Regions from separate parts of the Pseudoalteromonas sp. GutCa3 genome, predicted to be linked through region 3. Evidence: predicted binding sites of a transcription regulator. Region 3 holds the regulator's gene; each other region holds the start of a gene.
What was found. The regulator sigma-54, encoded in region 3, starts transcription at its own class of promoters, with help from an activator protein. The targets are predictions, from matches to a motif close to GTTGGCACGNNNNTNGNNT.
Positions count from the first base shown of each region.

Region 1 (8,158 bases), on a different contig from region 3:
ATATTGCGCTCTTTTAATTTTCGGGTCAACGTGTTGCGTCCCCAACCAATTTTTATAGCAGCATCTTGCTTATGACCAGAACAATTAGCCAGTGCGGTTTTAATTAAGCGAGTTTCTAGCTGGGCTTGAATGTCAGGCCAAATATTTTCTTTGCCTTGTTTAAGCTCTTGATTAAGCCATTGCTGAAACGCATCTAGCCAATCACCTTCTTCCTGGGTTGGCGAAGCATCTAGAATTTCCGGCGGTAAGTCTTGCTCGCTTACAAGCTCACCCGGTGCCATTACAGTAAGCCAGCGACAGGTGTTTTCTAATTGGCGTACATTGCCTGGCCAATTAAATAAGCGTAATTGCTCAGTTGCCTTAGGGCTCAGCACTTTGCTTTCTACTTGTAGCTCTTTAGCGCTTTTATGTAAAAAGTGTTGCGATAAGCTTTCTATATCTTCAGTACGCTCTCGAAGAGCAGGTAAACGTAGGCGCACAACATTAAGACGATGAAATAAATCATCCCTAAACTTGCCCTGTTTAACTAAATCTTCAAGGTTTTGGTGCGTAGCCGCAATAATACGCACATCTACTTTTATACTTTGATGGCCACCAACGCGATAAAACTCACCATCGGCAAGAACGCGTAATAAACGTGTTTGTACATCAAGTGGCATATCACCAATTTCATCTAAAAATAGTGTGCCGCCATTGGCTTGCTCAAAACGGCCTTTACGTACGCTGTCGGCACCCGTAAATGCGCCTTTTTCGTGGCCAAATAACTCTGACTCAACAAGCTCTTTTGGAATGGCTGCCATGTTAAGTGCAATAAATTGATTTTCTTTACGTGGGCTATGATTGTGCAGCGCACTGGCGACAAGTTCTTTACCTGTTCCAGATTCGCCATTTATTAATACGCTCATGCTAGAAGCCGATAGTTTACCTATCGCTCTAAACACTTCTTGCATTGCGGGCGCTTCACCAATTATGTGGGCACTTTTTGGTGGAGCTTGCTTGCGTTTAGTTTTTTTAGTGGAGTTTGCTCTGCATGCGCTTTCGACTAGCGCCACTGCTTCGTTTAAATCAAACGGCTTAGCGAGGTATTCAAAAGCACCTTTTTGGAATGCATTTACAGCTGAGTCTAAATCTGAGTGCGCAGTCATTATAATAACCGGCAGCCCAGGGTTTTGCTCTGCAATAAGTTCAAGCAACGCCATACCATCCATACCAGGCATTCGTACGTCAGAAACTAAAACAGTAGGTTGGCTAAACTTCAGTGCGCTTAGTACATCTTGCGCATTAGCAAAGCTCTCTGTGTTAAACCCTGCACGGGTTAGTGCTTTTTCAAGTACAAATCGAATAGAGGCATCATCATCTACAAGCCAAACTGTTTTCATGCAAACTCCAAACATTAATCTGCAAAGGGCAGATAGATATTAAATTCAGTATGTCCAGGCCAGCTATCACATTCTATATAGCCATCATGTTGATCTATCAGTGTTTGCGCTATTGAGAGTCCTAACCCAGAGCCACCTTCTTTATTGGTGATCATAGGGTAGAACAGTGTTTCGCGTACACTGGGATCAATACCTGGTCCGTTATCAGATATTTGGATCAACAAGGCTTTTTTAGGTGCTTTACCTGGGCGACGATGCTGATGATTAATGCGGGTTTTTATTGTTATTTCACCGCCATCTACAAGCGCCTGTTGGGCATTTCGAACAATGTTTAATACCACTTGCTGAATTTTGCCTTGATCAATGTATACATCAGGAATACTTGGGTCGTAATCTTTAACTAAGCTAATGTTAGAACAATTATCTAACGTACTTAGCCTTGCAACTGATTCAAGTGATTGATGTATGTTGCCATACGATTTTTGCGGAAGTTGATTGGGCCCCAAAAGCCTATCTACTAGTTCGCGTAATCGGTCGGCTTGCTCAATGATGAGCTCAGCACATTGATCTCTTTCTTGTTGATCAACCTCATACTGCAATAACTGCGCCGCTCCGCGAATTCCACCTAAAGGATTTTTAATTTCGTGAGCTAACCCTCTAATTAGGTTTCGGGCAGCTTGATATTGATGCATTTGATTAGACGCTTGGTCGTGCTTAATTTCGTCATCGGTTTGGCGCCACTCAAATAAAATATAAAGCGAGCCATTAAACTTAATTTGTCGTGTACTTACGGCTACTTTTGCATGGCGAGAATCGCTAAAAACCACGTCAGCTCTATGCTGCTGGCAATCTACGCCTTCAACTAATGAGTATTGTTCTATACGCTGTAAATCGATTGAATGGTAGTTAAAAAGGCTATCAAACGGTTGATCTAATAGGCGCTTATTACCAAGGCCAAGCAGCTCGCTAGTACTAGTATTGGCATATACAACGGTGAAGTTTTTATCAAGTAACATGATAGCGGTTGTTTGATTTTGCCAAATGGCATCGAGTAGCTCAGGGCTAAAGTTTTTATTATTAATCATAGCTGCACCATTTTAGTGCGTGGATGTTTGCAAGCAAGTTATATGGTTAAATACACTGCTGCACGTTTAGTAATGCCCTAATTTAGTTGCCTAGGTTTAGCCCTTTTCGGTGCATAAAAAATATGCAGGGTTCGCTTGTAGCAATAACTTGGTTTTTACTATTAAAAAGCTTTAATTGTAGTGTGTGCTGACCACGTTCTACATCTCTAATTGCAAAGGTTGAGCTGTCACTGGCTGGGCCGTGTGCTTTACCATCAATAAAAAGTTGTATAGTAAAACCAGTTTCAAAGCGTGGTTTTATTCGGCTAGTTACATAAACAGTGCCGGTATTTTCACGAATAGTCTGGTTATGATCAGGTGAGGAAATAGCAATACTAAAGGCCGCTTGTTGAGGCTGAGGTTGCTCGTCAAAAATGTCAGTATTTGTTGCAGGCATATTAAGATCTTGGCTGGTGAGCTTTACCTCTTGAGCCCCTTTATGAGGGGTGTCTGAGAACACTAATACGCCATTTTTATCTTTCCAAGCGTATATTTTTGTTTCACCGGCATAACCATAATTACTTAATCCTAAAGTAATTAATAGTAATAAAATCTTGTTATTCACTCTGCAGCCCTGCATTTTTATCGGTAACTTAACTTTAGTGGAGATTGACTAATTTTACCATTAAAAAAGCCCGCAAAGCGGGCTTGAGAACACACATATTTTTTACAGCTTAATTAACAGCTGTAGTACATTTCAAACTCAACTGGGTGAGTTGTCATGTTAAGTTTTTCAACTTCTTTAGACTTAAGTTCGATGTAAGCATCGATTAAGTCATCAGTGAATACGCCACCTTGAGTTAAGAATTCACGGTCTGCGCTAAGTGCAGATAGTGCTTCGTCAAGTGATGCTGCAACAGTTGGAATTTCTGCTGCTTCTTCAGCTGGTAAGTCGTATAAATCTTTATCCATAGCATCGCCAGGGTGGATCTTGTTTTTGATACCATCAAGGCCAGCCATAAGCATTGCTGAGAAAGCAAGGTATGGGTTAGCAGTTGGATCCGGGAAGCGTACTTCAATACGACGACCTTTTTCAGATGGAACCACTGGGATACGGATTGATGCAGAACGGTTACGTGCAGAGTATGCAAGCATAACGGGTGCTTCAAAACCTGGTACTAAACGTTTGTACGAGTTAGTAGACGCATTTGCGAAAGCGTTAATTGCTTTAGCATGCTTGATGATGCCGCCAATGTAGTAAAGTGCATCTTCAGAAAGACCGCCATACTTATCGCCAGCAAAAAGGTTAACACCGTCTTTAGCTAAAGACTGGTGACAATGCATACCAGAACCGTTATCACCAACAACTGGCTTAGGCATAAACGTTGCTGTTTTACCGTATAAGTGAGCCATGTTATGGATAACATATTTCATTTCTTGAATTTCATCCGCTTTTAATACCATTGTATTAAAGCGAGTAGCGATTTCGTTTTGACCTGCTGTTGCTACTTCGTGGTGATGTGCTTCTACTACTTGGCCCATTTCTTCTAGAACTAGACACGTAGCTGAACGCCAATCTTGGAAGTCATCAACTGGAGCAACTGGGAAGTAACCGCCTTTAACACCTGGACGATGACCAGTGTTGCCATCTGCATATTCTTTATCTGAGTTCCAAGCAGCTTGCTTAGAATCAATTTTGTACATAGAACCAGACATATCTGATTTGTATTTAACATCGTCAAATACGAAAAATTCTGGCTCAGGGCCAAATAAAACAGTGTCTGCAATGCCTGTAGAACGCATGTAATCTTCAGCACGCTTAGCAACAGAACGCGGGTCGCGCTCATAGCCTTGTAGTGTAGAAGGCTCTACTACGTCACAACGTAAAATTAATGTCGCTTCTTCAGTGAAAGGGTCTAGTTTGATTGACTCAGGAACTGGCATTAATACCATGTCTGATTCGTTTATGCCTTTCCAGCCTGCAATTGAAGAACCGTCGAACATTTTACCGTCTTCGAAAAAATCTTCATCAACTTGGTGATGAGGAATCGATACATGTTGCTCTTTACCCTTAGTGTCAGTAAAGCGTAAATCAATGAACTTGACGTCATTTTCTTTAATAAAATCTAAAACCGATTGTGACATGTGTCCTCCAACTATTGGGTTTTGTTATTGCTGCATAATTGCTTTGGTATTTACTAAGCTGATTTTGTGCCATTATTGTAACTGGCTGTTTATAAATTAAAAAAATATCATTGCATCAAAATGGAATATATAAACGCACCATCTTGGTGCGTAAATATTCCATTTCGGTGCAAAATTTACAGAGCGTAATTTGTTGTTAATTTAATCAGCTGAAATTAGCATAACCTAAATGTAAAAGAGTAACAAAAAGATCGGAAAAATAGCCAAAAAGACTGTTTTTCAAAAAAATATTGAAATTTAATTCATATAATTGTCATATATAAAACAGATACTTAGTAAAAGTATTGAGAAAGTTTTAAAATATGTATTGGATAAACTTTCATCCATGTCATTAATGAGGGATAATATGCGCCCTTTTAAATCCTATGCTGGGACATCTCGCGAAAGCGTGGATGAGTGCGTAGATCTTGCAGGATCATTGAGAATTTAATTTCTCTGAGTAAATATATGAGCATCGAAAAGTTAAGAAATATAGCGATTATCGCGCACGTTGACCACGGTAAAACAACTCTGGTTGACAAACTACTTGAGCAATCAGGTACATTAGAAACACGCGGCGGTAACGAAGAGCGCGTGATGGACTCAAACGACATTGAGAAAGAACGTGGTATTACCATTTTGGCTAAAAACACAGCCATCTCTTGGAACGACTACCATATCAATATCGTAGATACTCCGGGACACGCCGATTTCGGTGGTGAAGTTGAACGCGTACTTTCGATGGCTGACTCAGTATTATTACTTGTTGATGCTCAAGAAGGTCCAATGCCACAAACGCGTTTCGTTACGCAAAAGGCATTCGCGCAAGGCTTAAAGCCAATCGTAGTTATCAATAAAATTGATAAGCCAGGTTCACGTCCTGATTGGGTTATGGATCAAATCTTTGATTTATTCGACAACCTTGGCGCAACTGACGAACAGTTAGATTTTAAAGTAATCTACGCTTCAGCTATCAACGGCTGGGCAACACTAGATTTAGACGAGCCATCAGACAACATGGAACCTATGTTCAAGATGATCGTTGACGAAGTATCACCACCGGATGCAGATCCTGAAGGTGACTTCCAAATGCAAATTTCTCAACTAGATTACAACTCTTATGTTGGTGTAGTTGGTATTGGTCGTATTAAACGTGGTTCTGTTGCTCCTAACCAACAAGTTACTATTATCAGTGCTGATGGCACTACACGTAATGGTAAAATTGGCGCAGTACAAAGCTACCTAGGTCTTGAACGTATCGAAACTGATAGAGCTTACGCTGGTAACATCGTAACTGTAACAGGTATTGGTGAGCTTAAGATTTCTGATACAGTTTGTTTCCCAGGAAACGTTGAAGCATTACCACCACTAAGTGTTGATGAGCCAACTGTAACAATGACATTCTCTGTAAATAACTCACCTTTCTGTGGTAAAGAAGGTAAGTTTGTAACGTCACGTAATATCCGTGAACGTTTAGACAAAGAATTAGTACACAACGTAGCACTTCGCGTTGAAGATACTGGTAGCCCAGATAGCTTCCGTGTTTCTGGTCGTGGTGAATTACACCTAGGTATCTTAATTGAGAACATGCGTCGTGAAGGTTACGAGCTTTCAGTTTCTCGTCCAGAAGTTATCTTACGTACTGTAGATGGCGTTCTAGAAGAACCGTTTGAAACAGTTACTATTGACTGTCAAGACGAGCACCAAGGTTCTGTTATGGAACAAGTTGGCCTACGTAAAGGTGAACTTACTAACATGACTCCAGATGGCAAAGGCCGTATGCGTTTAGATTTCATGATCCCTAGCCGTGGTTTAATTGGTTTCCAAACTGATTTCATGACGCTTACTTCGGGTTCTGGTCTTATGTACCATACGTTCGATCATTACGGTCCTCACAAAGGTGGCGACATCGGTGTTCGTAAGAACGGCGTAATGATTGCAAACGCAACTGGTAAAGCACTTACTAACGCATTATTCAACTTACAAGAACGCGGCCGTTTATTCATCGGTCACGGTGTTGAAGTATACGAAGGTATGGTTATCGGTATTCATAACCGTGATAACGACCTTACAGTTAACGCCCTTAAAGGCAAGCAGTTAACTAACGTACGTGCATCTGGTACTGATGAAGCGCAAACGCTTTCTCCACACCTTAACTACTCACTTGAGCAAGCGCTTGAGTTCATCGATGATGACGAGCTAGTTGAAGTAACTCCACTAAACATTCGTATTCGTAAGCGTTACCTTACTGAAAACGAGCGTAAACGTGCAGGTCGTGGACCTAAGTCATAATCTATTAATTTAGAATAATGATTTTAAAAGCCGCTGTATTGAAAAATACAGCGGCTTTTTTGTGTTTGGAAACAAGAGCTGTAGGCTATAAGTCGTCAGCTGACAGTATTTAGCTTAAAATTATATAGCTACCGTTTTGTTATGAAATTTCCATAATATATTTACCTCTAAAAGCGCAGCGCCTCTTAACCTCTTTGTGAATAATTTATTTAAAGATTTTTTGCACAAGGAGAAGGGAATGAGAAGAGGGAAAGTTGAAACAGCCGATAATGCAAAGTATCAGTGTTTGTTGGTGGGATGTTTTTGCGTTGGGTTTCGCTTCGCTCAACCCAACATACGTGTTCAATTATTTTATTGGTAGTAACTTACTTTTTAGGAAGTAGGGTGATTTTGCCAAATACGTCGGCATCTATAAAACCACGGTTTCTGTCGCCATTTACTGGCTGTACTTCGTGTGAGCCCATAAAATGCTCGCGCACGTCACTGCCATCGTTATCGCAATACGCTAACATAAAGCCTATTACTTGTTTTTCGCTAAGTGTAAGTGGGGTGTTTTTAGCCCCTTCTTTATAATCATTAGGGTAGAGTTTTATCGCTACTTCCCAGGTAATGTTAAAGGGCGCGGTGGTGTTACGCTTCCAGTTACTCACTAGGTGGTCGGTATACAAATGGGCTTGTTTATCAGGTCCGTAATCGGCGGCTTGGTTATCAAGGCCAATATGGTACGCCAAAGCGGTGTGATTAAATTGATGATTTCCGCCTGATGCATCGCTATCAATAAATACTTCAAGCGCATCGTCATCCCAATATTTATAGGTTGGGTCGGGGTGTGTATCTATTAAAACGTCATCCACAATATCGGCTTGTAGGTATAAATAGTTTTGATCCCACAGTAAGCGATAACGCCCTTTAAAGTCGGCATCGTTTGATGGCAGTGTGCCATCCATTAAATAAGGCATATCGTGCCAAGCGGCTTTATCCCACGCACTTTCTGATACGCCATCAATAGTAATTGGAGTTGATGTATGTTCAACATCAATAGCCATTGCTGGCGTGCTTAATAAAAAGCTTAAGGCGAGTGCTAATTTTTTCATTAATTTCTCAATTTTATTGTGGATTTGTCTTAATGTAATAACAATCTTAAAACAGCTAAGTAAATAGTTACAGTGAAATACTTTCGCCTTCGTTTAAAATATACAGCGGTGTTTTAGCATCCATTTTTTTAACCATGTGTAATAA
Region 1 is NZ_PJBK01000047.1:109,106-117,263, reverse strand. It holds gene ntrC (nitrogen regulation protein NR(I)) at 1-1,379, opposite strand, end outside; gene glnL (nitrogen regulation protein NR(II)) at 1,394-2,464, opposite strand; gene CXF64_RS09000 (DUF4124 domain-containing protein) at 2,547-3,068, opposite strand; gene glnA (glutamate--ammonia ligase) at 3,182-4,588, opposite strand; gene typA (translational GTPase TypA) at 5,096-6,919, shown strand; gene CXF64_RS08980 (CBM9 family sugar-binding protein) at 7,285-8,013, opposite strand; gene CXF64_RS08975 (MBL fold metallo-hydrolase) at 8,081-8,158, opposite strand, start outside.
Region 1: a site for sigma-54 is predicted at 4,644-4,662, ahead of glnA (glutamate--ammonia ligase). Genes of this name have one in related genera too.

Region 2 (8,158 bases), on a different contig from region 3:
ATCAGCATTTTATGACGATAAATCCTTTTTTCAACGCCCTGCCCCAGCAGCACATAATTATCATATTGCAAATTTACCAAGTATAGATAAACAGATCCTAGCGGCAAAAAACTACGCTACAGGTTATGAGCCAATTCATATTGCGTTTAATCGTTTAAACACAAACAGTCCAACAGCAACATTAAAAATGAGTAATAGCAGCGCTGTCGTTCGCGGACCTGATACTGACTACTTATTTTTACATCCTTATACATTAGAAGTACTTAACTCAAGCTATCCGCAAGGAGATGAGGGTATTTGGGGTAATATAGTAGGAAGTTTCTTTTCACTTCACTTTGGTACTTATGGAGGTGAATGGGGGCGTTGGGGGTATTTTATTATGGGACTGCTTGGCGCATTCTTATTTTATTCTGGTAACTTATTGTGGTTAGACAAACGCTTTAAAAAAGATCCAAACAAACGAAGCACACGATTTATGGCAAATTTAACAATTGGTGTGTGTGTAGGTTCAATAATTGCCGTGGTTGCCACGTTATTGCAAGCTAAATGGACAAACCTATATATAGAGAACGCAAATTACAGTTACCTTTATAGTTACTATTTGGTATTTTTTGTTTTTGTTGCTTATACCTTTTTTAAAGGAACTCACCACGCTAGCTATTGGGGCTTAATCGGCATTGCATTTTTATCTGCTAGTATGGGAGTTTCAACACTTGTACAGGCTTTATTAGCTGATGATTTTTTTAAATATTATCAAAGCGGTATTGTTGATATTAGCGCTGCAGTATTTGCGTTAATATTTTATTATTGTGCAAAAAAAGTTAGATACAAATCAGCAAGCTATGCCGTTATGCCTGCATAGTTGCCACAAACTTAATGAGGCGTATTGGACGCCTCATTAATCTAGTTATATATAAATATAATTTAGCTTAGTGTTTTTGCTGGCTCTGTAACAGACTTTTCTCGCGTTACAAAGTAGCAAATTAGCGAGCCCACGGTTACCAGTACAACTCCTTGCCAAAACGAAGCGCTCAGCGTAATAGATAAATACAGCGCTGAAATAATAGTAGAAAACACCGGTGTAAAGTACGAAAGTGTGCCAAGCAGCATTAAGTTACCGCCAATAATAGCTTGGTTCCACAGTGCATACCCGCTCCCTACCACTACTCCTGCTAATAGCAATGTTATGCTTGAGCTGAGTGAAAACGTTAATGGTGCTTCATTACTAAAAGCATATTGCGCCCATAAACTCATTGCCGTAACAGTAAAGAATAACGTAATGGCATTTTTGCCATTACTCAGCTTCTGCGTAACCACGCAATAAATAGCCCATATAAACGCTGCAGTTAATGCCATTAAATAAGTAGCAGGATTATCAGCAAAGTTAGCTACAAGCGTATCGAGTGACATTTCTTGATCGCCCGTAATACACCAAGCAACCCCTAAAAAAGCAATAATCATGCTTGGGTACACCCAATAACTTACTTTTTTGCGACCAATAATAATAGAGAGCAATATAGTAAGCGTGGGCCATAAATAATTAATAACCGCCATTTCCATTGCCTGATGACGGCTATTTGCCATACCAATAGAAAGCGCCAAGCAAATTTCGTACGATACAAATAATAAAGTACCTACTACCAGGTAGCGTCTTGAAAACCCACTAAACTTAGGCACTCCCATAACCAAAATTAAAAATATCGCACTGACAGAGTACATAGCCGCAGCACCACCAATGGGGCTAAACAACTCAGAAATATCCCGTAGTAATGCCACTAAGCAACTCCACAGTAATATTGCAGCAACTCCATAAAGCGTGTATTTATTTTTGCTTAAAAACTCCATTTGCCAATCCAAAAGTACTACTCGTAAATTTGAAACTAAACTAACAGTAATTATTTAATTAAACAATTAGGGTCTGTTGATCTTTCAAGGTTAAATTTGCAGCAGTCTGTTTGGTATTTAGGCAAGGCAGAGCCTAAATAGTGTGGTTATTCCCCATAAATGGGCGATAACGTAGCATTAATGCCAAACAGGCGCTGCCCAAAGGGTTCTTCCTAGGGACTACTTACTCTTTGTTGCTCGGTTTTTACTTAGCCCACTAGGTTACAAATCTCGCGCCGCGATTAAATAGCCCCTAGTTTGAACAAATTTTAATCCGCAAAGATCAACAGACCCTAAAGTTAATAACTTAAACCTCTCGCCTACTTTTAATATTCACCTTTTTAGTAATTGACCTTTTGGTCAGTAAAGCTACAATCGATCAATATGTTAAACACCCAAACACAATAATGACCACACAAATAAAACCAAATAAAAAAGAAGTAACACGCGAAAAAAACCAAAAACTAATTTTAGATGCCGCCGAGCAATTGTTTTCGCAATTAGGTTACGACGGAGCAAGTATGAGCATGGTTGCTAAAGAAGCGCAGGTGCCAAAAGCTAATATTTTGTATTACTTTAAAAGTAAGGATGGTCTGTACGAGTCTGTGATCGACCGCATAATAGCTAATTGGAACTTAGGGCTAGATAACGTCACAATTAACGACGATCCAGCTACCGTGCTTTATAACTATATTAAAAGCAAAGTAATACTCGCCGTAAATCAGCCAATGCAATCTCGCTTATTTGCCAGCGAAATACTGCGCGGTGCCCCTTATTTACAAAACTACTTTAGAACCAATACCCGCCCTTGGGTTAAGCAAAAAGTTGATGTACTTCAAGCGTGGATGGACGCAGATAAAATGGATAAGGTTGACCCCTACCATTTGCTCTTTACTATTTGGTCTACCACGCAGTATTACGCCGACTTTCAGGCTGAGGTTTTACTCGTAATGAACAAATTAGAGTACGACAAAACCGATGTGGCACAAATTACGCAATCAATTGCCCACATAATTTTAAAAGGTATTGGTCTTAAAATACCTGAGCAAAGTGAGACTTAACCCATGAAACCCTTTACTACACCCGATTTATTTGACGATCATCGCGATAGCGTACAAGTAGCCGACAGTGGCCTTTATCACTTTGGTAAAAAAACCACGTTTTACGGTCAAGTCGTTACCGTTACCTGCCCAGAAGACAACTCATTTGCTGCCGATATATTGCATGAAAATGGTGAAGGTAAAGTATTAGTTATAAACGGGTTTGCGAGCAAACGCTTTGCGTTTATTGGCGATATTATGGCTGAGCGTGCCCTAAATAATGGCTGGGAAGGCGTAATAATAAATGGCTGTTGCCGAGATATCGAAATACTCGCCACTATGGACTTACCGGTTATGGCGCTAGGCTCTACACCGCGTAGTACCTTAAAGCGCGGCTTTGGCGACAAAAACCAAGCTGTTACCATGCTTGGCACCACCCTAGAACCTAACGATTGGGTTTACGCCGATATTAACGGTTTAATCATCAGTAAAATGTCCCTTATTTAGCGCTCACAACCATATAAATAAAGACCAATTTGGTGCACCTGCGCACCAAATTGGTTTGTTTTAGCTCATTTTAATACCACTATTTTTACAGCCCATATTTACTAACCTCATACAACCCGCCAAATCCTGACCAATTGGACAGGGTTTTAATTTATGGCATTCCTCTTGCTTAGGTTTTAAACAATATAATAAGCTAACCGATTAAAAAGCGGATCAGGCTCTGTAAAATAAAAACAAGATGTTACGCAGTGAGCTGAAAAATAATAAAAATTAATCCGTCTTTTTAATCACTCTAAATCTGAACTGCTTGGTCAGATTTTTTACAACGAGTGGTGATATGAGTACCAAAAATAATAATACGACCGGTATTTTTTGTGACCATGGTCCTAAGGCATGGCAAACACATTACCAAGGCACGCTTATTAATAAGCGTCTTGCGATTAAAGATGTATTTGCAATTAAAGGCGAGCGTAACAGCGCAGGCAATCCACATTGGTTTAAAACAGCTAAACCGGCTCAGAATACGGCAAGCTCGGTTAATAAGCTCATGACCGCTGGTTGTAACTTTATAGGCTTTACCCATACCGATGAGCTTGCTTACAGCTTAGAGGGAAATAACATTCACTATGGTGCAGCACAAAACCCAAAACTTAGCGGTCATGCAAGTGGCGGTTCGAGTATGGGTTCTGCTGCATCCGTTGCTGCTAACTTAGCCGATATTGGCTTAGGCACCGACACTGGCGGCTCAATTAGAATACCCGCCAGCTATTGTGGTTTATTTGGTATAAGGCCAAGCCATAACGTGATTGAAAAAGACGGCCTAATACCGTTGGCACCGCCTTTTGATACTATAGGTTGGCTTACCCAAAGCGCCGAGCTATTAAGCAGCGTTGGCAATGTATTATTACCACAACAACCTATTAATAAAGTAAATACGCTGGTTATTTGCGAAGCACTCTTTGAACTTGTTGACCCCTCTTTACAAGCACCACTGGGTAACCTTTTAGAAAAAACCAAACCTTATTTTAATCATCATATCGATTTTAAGCTCCCCAACGTTGGTTTACTAAGTGAGCTTGCCGATACCTTTAGAATATTGCAAGGTCGTGCGATTGCTAAAACGCACCGAGATTGGATTGAACTCCCAGATCAGCTTTCTCATTTTGCGCCAGCAATTGCAGCTCGTTTTAAAATGGCACTGGCTTTAACCGAGCAAGAAGAACAAGAGGCATTAAAAATACAGTATGAGTGGCAAGCAATCGTCGCTAAAAACCTAAATAAGCACAGCTGCTTATTTTTACCTACCACCCCTACAACCGCACCTAAATTAGGCGCCGACACAAGCGCCTTACGCATGCAAATTATTACGCTTTCGGCAATTGCAGGGCTGAGTGGTTCGGCGCAAGTACACTTACCGCTGGCTAATTTAGCAAATGCACATCCGTATGGCTTTTCATTAATGATGAGCCACGGTAACGATAAAAGCCTACTTGCGTGCGTACAACAATTAGCTGCACACTTAAAACAGGACACACCGGCATGACCACACACAACATTGCATTTACCGCGTCTCATTTTTCGGCCACTGAGGCAGGTATAAGTATATTAAAACAAGGTGGTACAGCCACCGAGGCTATGGTAGCCGCGGCCGCTGCTATCAGCGTTGTATATCCACATATGAACTCAATTGGTGGCGATAGCTTTTGGCTTATCGATAACCCAAACCAAAAAACGCCCACTGCTATTGACGCCTGCGGCCGAGCTGCAAGTAATACAAGTGCTTATAACACGCTCACACAAATACCAGAGCGCGGCGGACTAAGTGCATTGACTCAAGCAGGTACAATACGCGGTTGGCAAAAAGCCCTTGAGCTAGATGAGCACGCAGCACTGCCACTGTCAAAAATTTTAGCGCCCGCCATTGCACTTGCTCGCGAGGGCTTTACCGTTACAAAAAGCTTGCAAGCAGGCTGCGAAAAGCTAGCTGCTGCAAATAATACCAATGACGCGTTTAAAAGCCTCTACATACCCAATGGTAAGCCCTTGCAAGCAGGTCAGCATTTTAAAAACCCTAAACTTGCAGCAACATTTGAACACTTAGCAAAACAGGGTTTAAACGCATTTTATGAAGGTGCACTTGCTAACTCATTTGCCGCCGACTTAGCAAAAGCAGGTAGCTCAATTACCGTAAGTGATATTGCAAATACTAAAGCCGAGGTCGTTACTGCGCTAAATGCAAACTTATCAGGTATTGATTGCTATAACTTACCCGCACCAACACAAGGCGTGCATTCACTGCAAATAATTGGTGCCGTAAATAAACTAAAACACAAAGCTAAAACCGATGCCGACTGGATGCATTTAATTGTTGAGGCAACCAAACAAAGCTTTACCCATCGCCCTACTCTTTGGGCTGACCCTGAAGTATTAGGGGACGATTATAAAAACGCACTAACCGATGATCGCTTAAGCCAACTTGCTAATAATATTGATATGACCAAAGCCAAAAAATGGCCATTTAACGCAGAGCCTGGCGATACCGTGTGGATGGCAGCTAGAGATAAAAACGGCCAATTAGTCAGCTTTATTCAAAGTATTTATTGGGAATTTGGCAGCGGAATATTAATGAGCGAAGGCGGTTTTGTGTGGAATAACCGTGGTTTAAGCTTTAGTTTAAACAATCAAGATATTGATGCGAGTAACAATATTAATGTCCTTGCGCCAAATAAAAAGCCAGCACATACACTTAACCCAGCAATGGCAAAGTTTAGCGATGGCCGCCGACTTGCCTACGGCACTATGGGCGGTGAAGGGCAACCACAAACCCAAGCCGCTGTTTTTGCAGGCTACGCGTGGCGAAATAAATCAATAGAGCAAGCAATTAGCGACCCTCGTTGGTTGCTTGGACGCACATGGGGCGATACAAGTACAAATTTAAAAATTGAAAAAGATTTAGTTTTTCATATAGAACATGAATTAAATCAACGTGACCACGATTGGGTAAGCGTTGATAATAATAGCGAAATGATGGGGCACGCTGGGGCTATTTTAGATACACCTACAAGCCTTGAAGCTGCAACAGATCCTCGTTCAGATGGACGTGCAACCGTAACTACAGCAGGAACACAATGTCAGAAATAATAAACCAATGGCCAATAGTAGTGGCCTTAATAGCAACCGGTATTTTTGCCGGAATTTTAGCAGGACTTTTTGGTGTAGGCGGCGGTATTGTTATCGTACCTGTGCTGTATTTTTTACTGCAAGGTTTTGGCGTAAGCCCTGAGTCGGCAATGATGATAGCCACAGCTACATCACTTGCAACCATAGTACCTACTTCGCTTTCATCTATTCGCTCGCATCATAGCAAAGGAAATATTGACCTTGTGCTAATAAAATACTGGGCACCGTTTATATTAGTTATGGCGGTAGTCGGTAGTATTATTGCTCATACCGTTCGCGGTAACGCATTAGTGCTCATGTTTGCCTGCATTGCTATTTTAGTCAGTTTAAACATGTTATTTAGAGCCGGCGCACCCGCGCTTGTAAACCAACTGCCAGGTAAATTTGGGCAAGGCGTTATGGCAAGCATTGTAGGTGGTTTATCAGTAATGATTGGCATAGGCGGCGGTACTATTGGCGTACCTATGCTTAACGCATTTAATGTACGTGCCCACGTTGCAGTAGGTACTGCGGCCGTTTTTGGCTTATTGATTGCGCTACCTGGCGTAATTACCTTATTAAGTATTGGCACAACGCCAACCGATGCTCCCCTAGGTACGTGGGGGTTAGTTAACCTCCCTGCCTTTTTTCTTATTATTCCGCTAACTATTTTATTTGCGCCTATTGGCGTAAAAATTGGTAGTAAGCTGGATCAAAAACAACTAAAACGCGCTTTTGCCGTTGTCTTAATGATAACGGGTATTCGCATGCTCATTCAGACTCTGGGAGCCTAAAAAATGTTTAGCAACACGCAAATTCAAACCTTAAACCCACCACAGCGTTTATTAATGGGACCAGGCCCTATTAATGCAGATCCTCGTGTTTTACGTGCTATGTCGGCGCAGCTAATAGGTCAGTACGACCCAGTAATGACCGGTTTTATGAACGAAACCATGGCCCGCTATCGCGAAATTTTTAAAACTAAAAACGAATGGACCATGTTAATAGATGGCACATCGCGTGCAGGGATTGAAGCCGTGTTATGCTCTATTTTACGCCCAGGCGATAAAGTACTGGTGCCAATTATGGGGCGCTTTGGTCACCTACTTGCTGAAATAGCAGAACGCGTTGGTGCAAAGGTGCACACAATAGACGTACCGTGGGGCGAAGTATTTACGCCAGAACAAATCGAAAAAGCCATTGTTGATGTAAAACCCCATGTACTTGCCATGGTACAAGGTGATACATCCACCACCATGAACCAACCTCTTGAGCATATTGGCGATATTTGCCAAAAGCACGATGTACTATTTTATTGCGATGCCACCGCATCGATTGTAGGTAACGATTTACCCGCCGATGAATGGAAACTTGATGCACTTTCGGTTGGCCTGCAAAAATGTTTAGGCGGTCCTTCTGGTTCAGCGCCATTAACGCTTAGTGATAAATGCGCCGAGTGGATCCAAAAACGTAAAAAGGTAGAAGCAGGCATTCGCACAGCCGATCATACCGACGGCACAGAGCCATTTGTACGCTCAAACTACTTTGATTTAGGCATGATAATGAAT
Region 2 is NZ_PJBK01000022.1:123,605-131,762, reverse strand. It holds gene CXF64_RS04075 (PepSY-associated TM helix domain-containing protein) at 1-862, shown strand, start outside; gene yddG (aromatic amino acid DMT transporter YddG) at 925-1,845, opposite strand; gene CXF64_RS04065 (TetR/AcrR family transcriptional regulator) at 2,292-2,945, shown strand; gene CXF64_RS04060 (putative 4-hydroxy-4-methyl-2-oxoglutarate aldolase) at 2,949-3,431, shown strand; gene CXF64_RS04055 (amidase family protein) at 3,769-4,974, shown strand; gene CXF64_RS04050 (gamma-glutamyltransferase family protein) at 4,971-6,572, shown strand; gene CXF64_RS04045 (sulfite exporter TauE/SafE family protein) at 6,560-7,384, shown strand; gene CXF64_RS04040 (pyridoxal-phosphate-dependent aminotransferase family protein) at 7,388-8,158, shown strand, end outside.
Region 2: a site for sigma-54 is predicted at 3,584-3,602, ahead of CXF64_RS04055 (amidase family protein). Genes of this name have one in related genera too.

Region 3 (8,158 bases):
CGCCAATAGCAAGCTCTTTCATCATCAAGAAACGTTGGTTTGTTTGATTTATATGACCTACCGCAATACCACGAATAACAAGCGTTAATGATTGGCTACCTGCAACACCGCCCATAGAAGGGACAATACCGTTAAGTACAGCTAAAATAGGTAAAACATCTAAAGTGCCTTCAAAAAAGCTAGCTACAAAAGCAGCTGCAAGTGCAGTTAGTAAGTTGACACCTAACCAAACTGAGCGTTTTTTAGAGCTTTTTAGTACTGGCGCAAAGGTATCTTCTTCATCATCAAGGCCGGCTAAGCCCAATAAACTATGCTCAGCATCTTCTCGGATTACGTCAACGATGTCATCGATAGTGACACGACCAAGGAGCTGATCGTTATCATCAACTACGGGGGCCGATATCCAATTATGACGTTCAAATAATTGCGCGACTTCACTTTCATCCATTGAGATTGGAATGGATTCACAATCTTCATCCATTAAATCGCGAACAATCTTTTCTGGCGGGTTAGTTAATAATGTACTCAGCGATAAAGCGCCTATAAAGCAGTTATGCTTATCAACAACGTACAAGTCATCGGTACCTTCTGGTAACTCGCCACGTAGCCTAATATACCTAAGTACAACATCAAGCGTAACGTCAGGGCGAATGGTCACTGTATCGGTGTTCATTAGCGCGCCAGCAGAACGCTCTTGATACGAAAGTGCTTGTGTTGCACGTTCACGGTCTTGAATGTCCATCGCACTAACAACGTCTTTATAAACGGTGTCCGGCAGACTACGTAATACTTCACCTAAGTCATCGTGGCCCATATCTTCGGTTGCGGCTGCAATGTGCTTAGGTTCCATTTGGGCAATAATGCCTAAACGAACATCTTCTGATAGTTCTTCAAGAACATCACCTTGCACATCAGGATCAACCAACTGCCAAAGGAGTCGGCGAATTTTATGTGGTGATGATTCTAATAATAATGCGGTATCACAAGGAGCTGTTTTTGCGAGCATGCGCCTAACTTGAACAAATTGACCACTATTGAGTGACTTAGTCACCTGTTTTAGTTGCTGTAGTGGGTAATCTTGTTCAAAAGCTTCAGGCATTGGCGTCCTTTATAAATTTTTATATTACTTTATGGGGAGAGGTGAGTTAACTGGCGTCACTAACCGTATTTATTTTATATATCTGTTTTAGTTGGGGCATTAGTAATGCGAGCATTATTTTTATAACTGTTTATTCTTGTTCATTAAAACGTTGTGCTATTAATTCTCCAACAGCATGTAAAGCTTGCTCAGAATCGGGGCCTTTACATACAACTTTTACTTCTTTGCCTTGGCTACTTTCAAGTAGCATTAGTGCAAGTACGCTATCGCCTGCGGCTTCTTTGTCATCTTGAAATAATGTAATTGTCGCATCAAACTGCACTGCTAATTGGGCAAGCACGGTGGCTGCTCTGGCGTGCAATCCTAATTTGTTTTTTATTAAAAAAGTGTCTTCACAATGCATAACTTACTCTACTTAAGCTGAACAGGTGATTATTCAGCTATATTATTTTTCTTGTTCGCGATGGCGAATTTTTACATTGGGATGTGTCATTGCAAAACTTTCACCGATAGTTTGCGCTAAATATACAGAGCGGTGTTGTCCGCCTGTACACCCAATGGCAATGGTTAAATAACTGCGGTTATTTCGCTCTAAGTGCGGTAACCACGTTTGTACAAATGTTTGAATTTGCCATGTGAATTTTTGCACTATGCTGTGATTGGCCAAATAATCTTTAACAGGTTGATCTAACCCATTTAAAGGTTTTAATTCAGGTTCCCAATGTGGATTTGGTAAAAAGCGTGCATCAAATACATAATCTGCTTCTTTTGGTATGCCGTGTTTAAAACCAAACGATTCAAACGTGACAATCAGTTGTTTATCTTTTTTACCTAAAATCTTTTCACGAATAGATTCAGCGAGTTGATGAACACTCAAATCAGTCGTGTCTATCATAAAGTCGGCGCGGGTGATTAATACATCAAGTAATTCTTTTTCTTTTTTGATGGCTAAATCAAGAGGCAACGAGTCAATTGATAGTGGGTGTAATCTACGAGTTTCAGAAAAACGTTTGATCAATGTTTGATCGTCGCTATCTAAATAAAATAACGTAGGTTTTGCAAAGCCAGGCAAGTATTCAAGAATATCGTTAAATTCATCCTGTTGTTTAGGGATGTTACGCACATCAATGCTAACAGCAATTTTATCGTAGCTATCAGACACACTGCGAACTAATGAAGGAAGCAAGTTAACTGGAATATTATCTACGCAATAATAACCTAAATCTTCTACAACGCGTAAAGCAACCGACTTTCCAGAACCAGAACGGCCGCTTATGATAATTAACTCCATTTAACACCCTTTATAAAACTATGATTGATTGACAATAACTTGGTAAAGCTCAGTATCTGATTTTGCACTGCGTAACTGTTTACAAAAATCTTTGTTGTTTAGTTTATCAGCAATGGTTGCTAGAGTCTTTAAGTGCTGCTGGTTATCGCCATCTGGTACGATGAGTGCGACGAAAATATCAACAGGGCGATTATCGATTGCATCAAAATTTATTGGAGTTTCGCTAACGAGTACTAAAGCCAAAGGCTCTTCTGCACCGCTCATTCTTCCATGAGGAATGGCAATGCCACGCCCTATACCTGTACTACCCAATTTTTCTCTGCTCATTAAAGCATTAAGAATATCTTGTTGCGGTAAATACGGAAGTTTGTCGTGAGCAAGTTCGCTAATGAACTCTAAAATTCTTTTTTTGCTATTAAAAAGGACCGCAGCTTTGCTGCAGTCCTGGCATATAAGTGAGCTTAATTTCATCATATTAGTGTCGAGCAAGCTTCTCTTTGTGTTTAATTACTTGTCGATCGAGCTTGTCGATCAACGAGTCAATGGCGGCATACATATCTTGATGTTCTGTAGAGGCAAATAGCTCAGCACCGCTTACGTGTATGGTGGCTTCTGCTTTTTGATTTAATTTTTCTACATCGAGAATGACATGAACATTATTAATATGATCAGAGTGTCTTTCTAGCTTCGCAAATTTGGTATTAATATAGTCTCTTAGTGAATCGGTTAATTCTACGTGACGACCAGTTAAGTTTAGTTGCATAAGCATTACCCTCTTTTTTTTGCGTCTTAAATCAAACTTTTACGCTGATTTGACGGTGGAATAGCCAGAGATTCGCGGTATTTTGCGATTGTACGTCTCGCTACTTTAATTCCTTGCTCAGCCAATATATCCGCTATTTTGCTATCACTCAATGGTTTTGCTGAGTTTTCTGCTGCGATTAATTTTCGGATAAGCGCACGGATTGCTGTAGATGAACATTCCCCCCCGTTTTCGGTGCTTACATGGCTTGAGAAAAAATATTTAAGCTCAAATATACCACGGGGTGTGTGCATATACTTTTGGGTTGTTACGCGCGAAATTGTTGATTCGTGCATTTCTACCATTTCAGCAACATCATTTAAAACCATTGGTTTCATGGCTTCAGGACCGTGTTCAAAAAAGCCTTGTTGTTGCTTAACAATACAATTTGTTACTTTTAATAGCGTGTCGTTTCTACTTTCTAAGCTTTTAATAAACCATTTAGCTTCTTGTAAATGCGAGCGAATAAACTGGCTGTCACCACTGGATTTTACAGTGCGAGACATTGCCGCGTATTGGCTATTAACACGAATTTTAGGCATGCTATCTGGGTTTAACTCAACAACCCAGCGGCCTTTAATTTTTTTAACTGACACATCAGGAATAACATACTCAGATTCTTCTCTTACAATAGTATCTGCAGGTTTAGGGCTAAGAGTATGTATTAATGTCATTACTTCTTTAAGCTCTTCTTCTTTGAGCTTAGTTTTCTTCATTAATGTACGATAGTCACGAGCAGCTAATAAATCAATATGCTCGGTTAAAATCATTTTTGTTTCATTAATGTAAGGTGTTTCTTTATCAAACTGGTTAAGCTGAATACACAAACACTCTTGTAAACTACGTGCAGCAATACCAACAGGATCAAACAGTTGGATGCGTTTTAATACAGCTTCAATTTCATCAAGTTCGACTTCGTTATCATCTTCGTTTTCTTGATTAAAGCTTTCTAAAATCTCTTCGCAGCTTAGTGTTAAAATACCTGAATCATCGACGGCTTCTACAATCGCAATAGCAATAGCTTCGTCTGTAGGGCTAAATGGCGTTAGTTGTAACTGCCACATTAAATACTCATGGAGCGTTTCAGTAGAGGCGCCTTGGTATATTGATTCGTCTTCAGGCATCGGACCCGATGATGCTGCTGGGGCGGCACTCATGTACTCATCCCAACTAACATCCATAGCCATGTCGTCACTTAGCGTGTCTTTTGCAAGTGCTTCACCACTATCTTGTTCGTATTCGCTTGGAGCATCATCGGCAGATGCGCTAACAGTTATGTCATCTGTATCTGCTTTTTGCTCGTTTTTACCTGCAGCGTCTTCTGAATAGTCTGCTTCTTCAACCTCTAATAGCGGGTTGCTGTCGAGAGCTTCTTGTATTTCTTGCTGGAGATCCAATGTACTGAGTTGCAACAAACGAATAGCTTGTTGCAGCTGTGGAGTCATTGTAAGTTGCTGGCCCATGCGCAGCTGTAGTGATTGCCTCATGTATCTCTAACAATCCTTTTATGTTGTTATAATTAATACTAGCAGATGCTTAAAGACATGGCGTAAATGTTACAGCCTAAATTGCTCGCCTAAGTAAACATCGCGTACTGTTTTATCATTTAATACGTGTTCTGGAGTACCTGATGCAATCAGCTCCCCATGAGAAACAATGTAGGCTTTTTCACAAACATCAAGGGTTTCTCTTACGTTATGATCGGTAATTAATACACCAATCCCACGATTTTTAAGATGTTCTATTATTTTCTTTATATCTAATACCGAAATAGGGTCAACACCTGCAAATGGTTCATCCAGTAATATAAATTTAGGATCTGCTGCCAGCGCACGTGCTATTTCAACACGACGACGTTCGCCTCCTGACAATGCCATACCTTGGCTATCACGAATGTGTTGTATGCTAAATTCATCTAATAATTTATCGAGAGTGTCTTCTCTAGCTTGTTTATTTAACTCTTTGCGCGTTTCTAAAATGGCCATTAAGTTTTGATAAACAGTCAGCTTTCTGAATATTGAAGACTCTTGCGGTAAGTAGCCAATGCCTAATCTAGCACGACTATGCATAGGTAAAAGAGTAATATCGTTATCGTCTATCGATATTTTACCTTTGTCGCTAGGTACAAGTCCTACTATCATATAAAACGTGGTAGTTTTACCTGCGCCGTTAGGGCCAAGTAAGCCAACAATACTGCCAGCTTTGACTTCAAGGCCGACGTTTTTTACAACTTCACGGCCTTTATAGCTCTTTGCTAATAGCTCTGCTTTTAATGTGCTCATGGTTGACCTTTGTCGCTTTTTTTACTTTTTTTAGTCTCGATTGGCACTAAAATTGTGTGAACGCGGTCAGTTGAGTTTTCATCTTTTTCGGCACTGATTAGCTGCTGCTCTATATCGTAGGTAATGCTTTTAGCATTTATTTTTTGTCCCGCTTGCGATACTTGTGCATTACCAACAAGCGTTAAAAAACGCTTAGATACATCATAACGTACTTCGTCAGCACTGGCGCTCATAGTCGTGCCATCTGATTGCTTTTCTTCAAAGTGCGCAGGGCTACCTGTAGCAATTAATAATTGTTTATTATCACCAAGTTCATCGCGTTTATGTACTTCTAAGCGGTCGGCTGTGATACGGCGATTACCGTGAATAATTTCAACATTTTTCTCAAAAATCCCGACATTAGCTTTTAATTGACCTTCTTGCTTATCGGCGCTTATTGAAATTTGATTTGCAGTCGGTTGCGTGTTTTGCTCTGCAGCATTACTATTAAACGCTAGTATAAGTGTAGGAATAATAAGTGATTTTAATATTTTATTGGTCATAATATATGGTTCGCGTATGGTTAATTAGTTTTATCACTTCGGTTTTTAAGTCGGCTTCTAGGCCTTTACCAGTGATTTTTAAATTGGGTCCAGTGATGATAACGGGTTGCTCCGAACGCATTGTTAATAGCTTTATATCTACCTGAATATTATCAGCATTGATTTTGTCTATCATGGCGTTATCGGTTAAGTTTTTGGCAACCACATTGCCTTCTAAAATTAATTGTTTGTCTTCGTATAATGTTGCTTCGTCTGCATTTATTTGCCACGTTTGCTTTTCGTTATATAAAGTAAAAATAGGTTTTTCAAAAAACGTAAAACCTAATTGTTGATATAGCTCCATTTTAGCCGCAGTGACTTTGTGGCTAATTTTACCTTGTTCGTCATAGGCTGTTTGTTTGAGTTCAATGGCTATGTAATCAGGCTTGGCAATAACTTCAGGCTCAGTCTGAGGCACAATATTTGTTTGTGTAAAATAAGGGTACCAAAGCCAAACCATACAGCTAATGAATAAAACGCTTAATATTATGCGCGCTGCATTCATGAACTAGTGCCTTGTGTAGTCAATGCTTTACCATTTTCAAGCATAAGTAAGTCGGTGAGCTCTCTTACTGCACCAAAGCCGCCAGGCATTTGCGTTACATAGTGTGATAAACGTTTAATAAGTGGATGGGCATCATTTACTGCAACAGCAAAGCCGACTAATTCCATAACGGGCATGTCAGGACCATCATCACCGATATAAGCAATTTGTTCATCGCTAAGGTTGAGTTTGTCTTTTAATTCTTGATAGGCAATGAGCTTATTTTCTTGGCCTTGATAAATATGCTGTACGGTTAAGCTGCTCATACGTTGTTGCACTATTTGTGAATGACGACCAGTAATTACAGCCACTTCAAAGCCACTGTTTATAAGCGCTTTAATGCCAAAACCATCTTTTGTATTAAATGCTTTTAGCTCTTCACCTTGATTACCAAGGTAAATACGGCCATCAGAAAATACACCATCAATATCGCATATAAGTAGTTTTACTTTTTTAGCGCGTGCTTTTGCATCATCGCTCAGCGGTTGATAGAGTTCTTCAAATTGCATTTATAACACTCCTGCTTTTAATAGGTCTTGCATGTTTAATGCGCCAATAGGTTGGTTTTTCTCATTGACGACGATTAAGCCATTTATACGTTTGTGTTCCATAATATTAAGCGCTTCAGCGGCTAAAATATCTTGTGTAGCCGTAGTGCATGACTTAGTCATAACAACATCTATTTGTGTTGTATGAATATCAATTCTTTGTTCTAAAATACGACGCAAATCGCCATCGGTAAATAATCCCACGAGTTGCTGATTTTCATCAACAATGGCTGTCATGCCTAAACCTTTAGCAGACATTTCAATAAGGGCGTCTTTAACTGTTTGTGAAACGCTAATAATAGGTGTATTTGCGCCGCTGTGCATAACATCTTTTAAAGTAAGTAATAAGCGCTTGCCTAAACTACCACCTGGGTGAGATAGCGCGAAGTCATCAGCTGTAAAGCCGCGAGCTTCTAATAATGCAACTGCCATGGCATCGCCCATCGCAAGCGTTGCAGTGGTACTTGATGTAGGAGCTAGACCCAATGAACAGGCTTCTTTTTCTACTTTAATACACACATGTACATTAGCAAGGGTCGCCATGGTTGATTGCGTATTGCCAGTCATCGATATCATTTTGGCACCAAGTCGTTTTAAAACAGGAATGATATTTAAAACTTCGCTGGTCTCCCCTGAATTGGAAATAAGCATAACTACGTCATTTTTAGTGATCATACCTAAATCACCATGACTTGCTTCACCAGGGTGAACAAAAAATGCTGGACTGCCAGTACTTGCAAGGGTTGCCGCTATTTTATTGCCAATATGACCTGATTTACCCATACCAATGACAATAATACGGCCTTCGCAGTCGTACATTAATTGGCACGCGTTATGAAAATTTTCATCTACATATTGTGCAATATCACTAAGTGCTTGGCGCTCAACATCTAAAACGCGAAGGCCTTGTTCAATAAAATTTAGCGTTGCCATCATTTACCCTACTTGACTAAAAATATACCCTTGGTAACCCAAAAACGCTATTAGCAATAAGCCGCCTTCTACTCTATT
Region 3 is NZ_PJBK01000056.1:81,508-89,665, reverse strand. It holds gene mgtE (magnesium transporter) at 1-1,099, opposite strand, end outside; gene CXF64_RS09690 (HPr family phosphocarrier protein) at 1,230-1,502, opposite strand; gene rapZ (RNase adapter RapZ) at 1,545-2,390, opposite strand; gene ptsN (PTS IIA-like nitrogen regulatory protein PtsN) at 2,409-2,861, opposite strand; gene hpf (ribosome hibernation promoting factor) at 2,866-3,153, opposite strand; gene CXF64_RS09670 (RNA polymerase factor sigma-54) at 3,180-4,679, opposite strand; gene lptB (LPS export ABC transporter ATP-binding protein) at 4,749-5,474, opposite strand; gene lptA (lipopolysaccharide transport periplasmic protein LptA) at 5,471-6,016, opposite strand; gene lptC (LPS export ABC transporter periplasmic protein LptC) at 6,006-6,560, opposite strand; gene kdsC (3-deoxy-manno-octulosonate-8-phosphatase KdsC) at 6,557-7,108, opposite strand; gene CXF64_RS09645 (KpsF/GutQ family sugar-phosphate isomerase) at 7,109-8,080, opposite strand; gene CXF64_RS09640 (calcium/sodium antiporter) at 8,084-8,158, opposite strand, start outside.

Region 4 (8,158 bases), on a different contig from region 3:
AAAAGCAGCGGAATATCATCAGCACGTTCACTCAGTGATGGGTTTTCGATAGGAAATACATTTAAGCGGTAATATAAATCTTCCCTAAAACTACCCTCTTCAATCATTGTTTCCAAATTACGATGCGTGGCTGCAATAACGCGTACATCAGCTTGGATAGCCTTTGTACCACCAACACGTTCGTAGCTGCGTTCTTGCAATACTCGCAGCAACTTAACTTGCATTTGCAGTGGCATATCGCCTATTTCATCTAAAAATAGCGTCCCGCCTTGAGCTAGTTCAAACCGCCCTTTACGAGCCGATATAGCACCAGTAAACGCGCCTTTTTCGTGGCCAAATAGTTCACTTTCGAGCAGTTCTGCCGGTATAGCACCACAGTTAACTGGTACAAACGGTCCATTAATACGCTTTGAAAGCAGGTGTACATTACGGGCAACCACTTCTTTACCTGTGCCTGATTCGCCTAAAATTAAAACATTAGCGTCGGTTTTTGCCACTTGTTCAATTAAAAAGCGAACATCTTTTACGGCATCTGTTTCACCAACTAGCCCATCAAAAATTTTATGCGGTTTAGTATGCTTATGCTCATTAGGCAGCATACGCTGATACTGCTGGCAATCGTGAAGTAACTGAGTTGTCACTTCGTGATTAAATGGCTCGCAAATAAGCCCCACCACATTAGCTATACTTAATAGTGGTTTTAGCGTTTCGCCAATTAATAAAAACGGTAATGTTGGATAGCGTTTAATTAAGCTTTCGTGGTCAAGTGATTGCAACGCTCCTAAAATAATCATGCATTCTTGCTGCTGATATTTTTTGCATTCTTGTTCAAAGCAGTCTTCGCTTAATAGTTGAGCAGCTTCACCAATAAAGCCAAGTGAAGCATTTAATCCTATTGCGCGGTTGTTATTATTATCTAAAATCAAGATCATATTTAGCGAGCCGTACTTTCACTAATTTGTATAATTAGTTAAATTGTAAGCCAGTTCAGCATGGATGCAAGTGGTAGCGGCAGTTTTTTGACATAAACGCCAAAAAACAGGCGGGCTAGTTAAGTCAATCATACTTAATAGTTAATCATTAAGTATGAGTTGTAGTTTTAACTTAGTTATTACTCAGCGATTACCTAAATACAACTTAGCCCTAAAAATTAATTTACTCGGCAATAAAAATGCTATTGTTAGTAAATAAACTCAATTATAAATTTAAGTTGAAGTTACAAATGCCGATATATAGATAAGTAAAAATGCTTGGCATTAATATTGCTTTGTTCTTATAAAAATATAAAAGCTTTATTAAATTTTTATATTAGCTTTCACATAATTTTATCGTTTTAAATTTTAGGATTTTCCCATGGCTCATGTCTCAGTAAAAAAATACGGTCAAGTTCGTGCCAGTAGTATTGCCGAAATGGCTCCTTACGAACAAATAAACCTTATATTCAGTAATATTATCGGTCGCTTAGCAGCAACAAAAGGGTTTATTGAGCGCAAAGAAATACAAAAAAAAGGTGAAAACATTTCAGCCTGTGTTTTATTATTTGGTGCCCTACAAGACGCACTTAATTTAGAAGTAGAACAAGACCCTAGTATTTCTAACAATTTATTGGCACTTTACGATTACTGCCAACGCCGTTTAACGCAAGCGAACATAAACAACGATATTGAAGCAATTATTGAAGTATCAAGTATTGTTAAAGAAATTAAAGAAGGCTGGGATAACATTCCGCTAGATCAACGAAACCCTGCGGTTTAATTTAAATTATGGACTCGCCAACATACTCAGAGCCACTAACGAACTACTCTGAGCTCATACAAACGTTGCTTAGTAAAATTGAAGTGTTAGTAAATGATGATAATGCAGACGAAGCTCAGCCTTTTTTAGACACTTTAAATACTGAAATAAAGCAATGGTGCGAAAGTAGCGAAGGTCCAAGCGCAGAGCAATTAGAATTAATTCAGCTTCGTATAAATACCATTTTAGTTAAAGCGAATAGTGCAAAAAACGAATCATCAAAAGCTATTATTAAACATAAAAAGTCAGGAAAGGCGATAAAAGCTTATAAAGCCATCTAGTAAAAAGGTTTAATAAATGGCCTTCATTTTAACTAAATACATGGCTATAGCTTACTATTTGAATTAAAGAGCAGTACACAATAAAAAACCGCTAAATTTAAACTTAGCGGTTTTTTTATTGACTCGTAATACTTTTAACCCAGTTATTAATTTGATTGCCTAACTACGCCTGGCATGTTCTCTAATTGAGCTTGAACATAACTACTGGTGTTATTAAGGCTCGCTACTAATAAATCCATCGCATTATATTGAGCATATAGTCGAGACGATAGCGACTCCATTTTACTGGCAAGGTCCAAGCGATCATCATCTAAATCGTCTAGCTGATTTGTTTTACTGTCTATTCGGTTTTGAATAATACCATCGGAATCTGTATAAAAGCTCATTAGCTCATCAAACGACTGTGCAAAGCCATCATCGTCATCACCTACAAAAAACTGTTGCACTAAATTTACATTAGCGTCTATTTGCTCATCTAGTGTTTCTGTATTTAGGGTTAAAACACCGTAGCGGTCTGTTTCAACACCTAATTGCGAAAGCGATAACGAATTACCATCGCCTAAATCAACTGATTCAGTTATTTCACTACGGAGCTTTGACATAACACCACGAAGTAGTGAGTCACCAGCCATTACTCCGGCTCCACTTTCACCAGATGCACCTAAATTATTACTAAGCTCTAATAACTCATTGTAACTAGTAATGAAGCTATTTAAACCAGCTTTTATATTATTATTATTTTCGGTAACTGATATGTCGCTTATGTCGTCATCTGTATCGTGCGGTTTTTTAGCAGTTATTGTAATACCGTCAATCACTCCGGCAAATTCATTAGATGAACTACTTACAGTTAGCGAGCCATCAATGGTAATTGATGCATCAGTTGCTGCAATTATTTCACTCGTATTTTGCACACCAGCAGAGTCAAATGCCAAACGAGAAAGACCATTTACATCTGTGTTATTACCATCAATATCAGCAATTTCTATTTTAATTTCATTTTCTGCACCGCTATTTTTAGCGGACATAACCAAATGCTGGCCACTATCATCAGTAATGATAGTCGCATTAATGCTGTCATTATCGTTGCTGTCGTTTATCGCATCACGAATCTCACTAAGTGTCGCAGTATCTGATACTTCAATATCAAAGCTATCATCACCAGAGGTTAGGGTCATTGTTCCCTGACCTACCGCTGTATCAGCATCGAAAGCTTGCGACAGTATTTTATGCTCCGTGGCTAAGTTGTTAACTTTTACATCATAACCACCTGGTTGAGCATCTTGGTCCGCACTTATAGATATAAAATCATCATTACCTGATGTACTGCGTTGTTGGTATTTGTCGCTATCACCCAATGCTTCCATTGAGGTTTGTACTTTTTCAAGCGCTGACTTTAGCGCTCCAACAGCAGAAATATCCGTAGTTAATTTACTTTCTGTAGTATTTAAGCGAGCTTCAGCAGGTGCTTGTTCAGCATTAACTAGCGCATCAACAATATCTGACACTGCTAATCCAGAACCTAACCCATTAAATGTAATAGACATACTTCACCTCTTAAATACTCAAAAATAAACTAACTTAGTGTTAGTAATTGAAACCACTCACTAAACTGTTTGGTCGATCAAAATTCCAGCAGATTCAGACAGTTTAGAAACTAGGCTTAATACTTCCTCAGAAGGGTATTGCTTAATAACTTCGCCACTGTTTTTATCTAGGACTTTAATCACATCGCGGCCTGAATCTTCATCAACTTTAAATTGCAAGCTTCGGTTCATTTCGCCCATAAAGTCCTGCAATTGTTGCGCCATTTGTTCTAGCTGTTCGCGCTCTAACGGCTGAGCTTTTTCATCTTGATTATTATTTTTGTATTGATTTTGCTGTAGCTTTTGTTGATTGAGCGCTTCCGTTTGCTTTACATCATCAACCGCTCGCTCAGTTAAAGAACTAGCGGCTTGCCCTACTTGCTTATCATCACCAGCAATGGGAGTCGGTAATGTTGTAATTTCTGCGTTTGAAGTAATTGTATTCATAACAGATTCCTATTTGTACTTAATTAAACCAACAATAGCTTAGTTTATATTCTTAAACCACAAAAGGAGGTAGCTAAAGCCACCTCCTTTTTTAAAATACTAATACTGACTTTATGTATTAGTTAGCTAACCATTAAGCTATTACTCTAACTTATTAACCTAATAAGCTAAGTGCTGTTTGTGGTAACTGGTTCGCTTGCGACAAGATTGACGTACCTGCTTGTTGCAAGATTTGGTTTTTCGTCATTTGTGCAGTTTCAGTTGCAAAGTCTGTATCTTGAATACGGCTACGTGAAGCAGATACATTTTCAGAAATATTAGCCAAGTTACTAATTGTGTGGTCAAAACGGTTTTGAACAGCACCTAAGTCAGCTCTTTGCGAGTCGATATCTGCTAACGCAGCATCAATAACTGCAAGTGCATCTTGAGAACCTACTGCTGTTTTTAAATCAATTTTTGCTACTTCATCTAATGTAGAGTTACCTACGGTTGCTATCTCACCACCGGTAGCACCAACAGTAAACTTATCTGATGACGTCAGATTAACCTGAGAGTCTACTACAGCACCAGCTGCATCACCAAGTGTACCGTTTAATGTAGCAGTACTTGCACCATCACCAACCAGTAATACACCTGCTACGTCAGTTTCTTCAATTAATATGCTGCCAGCATCAGCGTCATACGTTGCGTTTATCCCAGCTTTACCAAGGTCAGATGCTAAATCAGACGCGCTTCCGTTATATGATGATAAATCAAAAGTTTTCTCACCAACAGTCAGTGTTCCCGTATCAGCTGATGACAACGCTGTAATTGTTGCTGTCACTGATGTTTGAGCTTTTATACCAGTTGCCGCTGCATTGATTGCGTCTGCTGTTTCCTGGGCATTTATGAGACTTAAATCTTCAGTTGTATTACCTTTTGGACCAGATAAAACAACCGCAGCAGAGCCTGCTGTAGAGTCGCTAAAAGCCGTACCTGCGGCTACCGTATTATTGAATACAGTGCCACCACCTTTAATAGCATTCTGACCTAGATTATCTGCAGCTATGTTGTTCAATGATACGTTAATTGTTTCATTAGCATTGGCACCAACTTGGAAAGCTTTAGTACCAAAGTCACCATTTAATAATTGCTGACCACCAAACGAGGTTGTTTCAGCTATACGGGTTAACTCTGTTTGCAATGCAGATACTTCTTTTTGAAGTGATTCTCTGTCTTCAGTAGAGTTAGAGCCATTCGATGATTGCAGTGCTAATTCACGCATACGTTGTAAAATACTGGTCGATTCTTGCATCGCACCTTCAGCAGTCTGTGCCATTGAGATACCATCGTTAGCATTACGTTGCGCTACCGCTAAGCCATTTACTTGTGATGTTAAACGGTTTGATATTTGAAGACCGGCCGCATCATCTTTTGCGCTATTAATACGCATACCCGATGATAGACGTTCCATAGAAGTAGCTAAGTCAGAACCTGATTGAGATAGGTTACGTTGAGCATTTAGTGAAGATACATTTGTGTTTACTGAAATCATAATAAAACTCCTGATTACTTTCGTAATGTTGCTATTTTAATTTAACCAAGAGCTGTCACAATTGTATGCTCAGCTCCGTACTGATTAAGTTAACGGCAGGAGGTAAATTATCTTTAGAAGTATTTTAGAAATAAATTAGTTTATCTGTTTAAAAAAACCTAACCGACTGTTTTAAAAGATTAGTTATTTTAAATGAGTTTAAAATACAATTTAAATATTATGCTTTTAGTGATTTTAACCACCTAAAAACAAAAAACGCACTTAATTTAAAGTGCGTTTATGTAGCCAGTTATACATTAAACCAATAATTAGCCACCTAATAAACTAATTGCTGCTTGTGGAATTTGATTCGCTTGCGAAAGTATAGACGTACCCGCTTGTTGTAATATTTGGTTTTTTGTCATCTGTGCTGTTTCAGTTGCAAAATCTGTATCTTGAATACGACTACGTGATGCAGAAACATTCTCCGCAATATTTGCTAAATTACTAATTGTATGGCCAAAACGATTTTGAGCAGCACCCAAATCAGCACGATTTTCATCAATATTTGCTAATGCAGCATCTATCACAGTAATTGAGTTTTGTGCACCTAAAGCTGTTTTAATGTCTATCTCTGCAACCTGATCTAATGTAGAGTTACCTACGGTTGCTATCTCAGCCGACGCACCAACAGTAAACTTATCTGATGACGTCAGATTAACCTGAGAATCCACTACAGCACCGGTTGCACTACCAACTGTACCGTTTAATGCAGCAGTACTTGCACCATCACCAACCAGTAATACGCCTGCTACGTCAGTTTCTTCAATTAATATGCTACCAGCATCAGCGTCATACGTTGCGTTTATCCCAGCTTTACCAAGGTCAGATGCTAAATCAGACGCGCTTCCGTTATATGATGATAAATCAAAAGTTTTCTCACCAACAGCCAGTGTGCCCGTATCAGCTGATGACAGCGCTGTAATTGTTGCTGTCACTGATGTTTGAGCTTTTATACCAGTTGCCGCTGCATTGATTGCGTCTGCTGTTTCCTGTGCATTTATGAGACTTAAATCTTCAGTTGTATTACCTTTTGGACCAGATAAAACAACTGCATTAGAGCCTGCTGTAGAGTCGCTAAAAGCCGTACCTGCGGCTACCGTATTATTGAATACAGTGCCACCACCTTTAATTGCATTTTCACCTATATTATCTGCAGCAATATTTCCTAACGATACATTAATTGTTTCATTAGCATTGGCACCAACTTGGAAAGCTTTAGTACCAAAGTCACCATTTAATAATTGCTGACCACCAAACGAGGTTGTTTCAGCTATACGGGTTAACTCTGTTTGCAATGCAGAGACTTCTTTCTGGAGTGACTCTCTGTCTTCATCTGAATTAGAGCCATTAGCAGACTGCAATGCTAGTTCACGCATGCGCTGAAGAATATTAGTCGATTCACTCATCGCGCCTTCAGCTGTTTGCGCCATTGAAATACCATCATTAGCATTTCGCTGAGCAACGGCTAGGCCATTAATTTGTGACGTCAATCTGTTTGAAATTTGTAGGCCCGCGGCATCATCTTTTGCGCTATTAATACGCATGCCCGATGATAAGCGCTCCATTGAAGTAGCTAAGCCTTCGCCAGATTTTGTTAAGTTGCGTTGTGCGTTCAGTGACGACACATTAGTATTTACTGTTAATGCCATTTTACCATCTCCTAGGTTTAAACAGAGTGTGGTTCAACACGATTTAACAGGAACCACTGTTCGATAATTTCTTATAATAAGAAAAGCATTTACTGTGCCAACTTTAATTTATTTTTAAGCTGTTGTTTTTAAATGAAAATATATAATTTATTGAATTGTAAATAAAGAGTGAAGTTGTTTAGAAAGGAGTGACAATTTTTTGCCGCTTTAAAGTGGGTAAAGCGGCAAAGTATTTCTGCTTATAATCTGCTTATAAGTAATCGAATAACGAGAGGTTAGTTAAACGGCCAAAAGTGGCTTGCGATGCTTGCAGTGCCGTTTCTTGTTTGGTTAGTTCGCTAATAGCTTCTGCCATATCAACTTCAACTAAGTTAGAGCGATTACTTTTATTTTGAATATCGAGTGCTAAGTTTGAATCGCTTACTCTTTCAAGCGCGTTCATACGTCCGCCTAAACTTGATTGGGTAAATACCACTTGCTCACTCGAGTTCTGTAATTGCACTAGGCCATCAGCAAGCACTTGCTGAAAGTCATCACCTTCAAGTGTGCCATCGTTAAGGCCAGTAATAAGTGCTTGCAATGTATTAAGTACGTTTTCTTTGCCTGGTTTTTCAAGGCTGAAATCGAGTTGACCAGGTGCTGTGCCTTCTAATTCAATCGTCATACCTGCGTATTCAATTGTATCATCGCTAACTTCACCTGTTATTGCGGGGATTAGTGCTGCGCCATCTCGGTATATTTCGTAGGTTTGTGGGTCTGTTGCTGTAGCACCTGGGCTTACTAATACACTATATGTATTTGCTGTTGCTGAAGCTGTTGGGTCTG
Region 4 is NZ_PJBK01000034.1:42,468-50,625, forward strand. It holds gene CXF64_RS07325 (sigma-54 dependent transcriptional regulator) at 1-932, opposite strand, end outside; gene fliS (flagellar export chaperone FliS) at 1,354-1,755, shown strand; gene CXF64_RS07335 (hypothetical protein) at 1,764-2,075, shown strand; gene fliD (flagellar filament capping protein FliD) at 2,222-3,622, opposite strand; gene CXF64_RS07345 (flagellar protein FlaG) at 3,683-4,108, opposite strand; gene CXF64_RS21100 (flagellin) at 4,263-4,931, opposite strand; partial or broken gene CXF64_RS21105 (flagellin N-terminal helical domain-containing protein) at 5,235-5,642, opposite strand; gene CXF64_RS07355 (flagellin) at 5,951-7,333, opposite strand; gene flgL (flagellar hook-associated protein FlgL) at 7,584-8,158, opposite strand, start outside.
Region 4: a site for sigma-54 is predicted at 1,250-1,268, ahead of fliS (flagellar export chaperone FliS). Genes of this name have one in related genera too.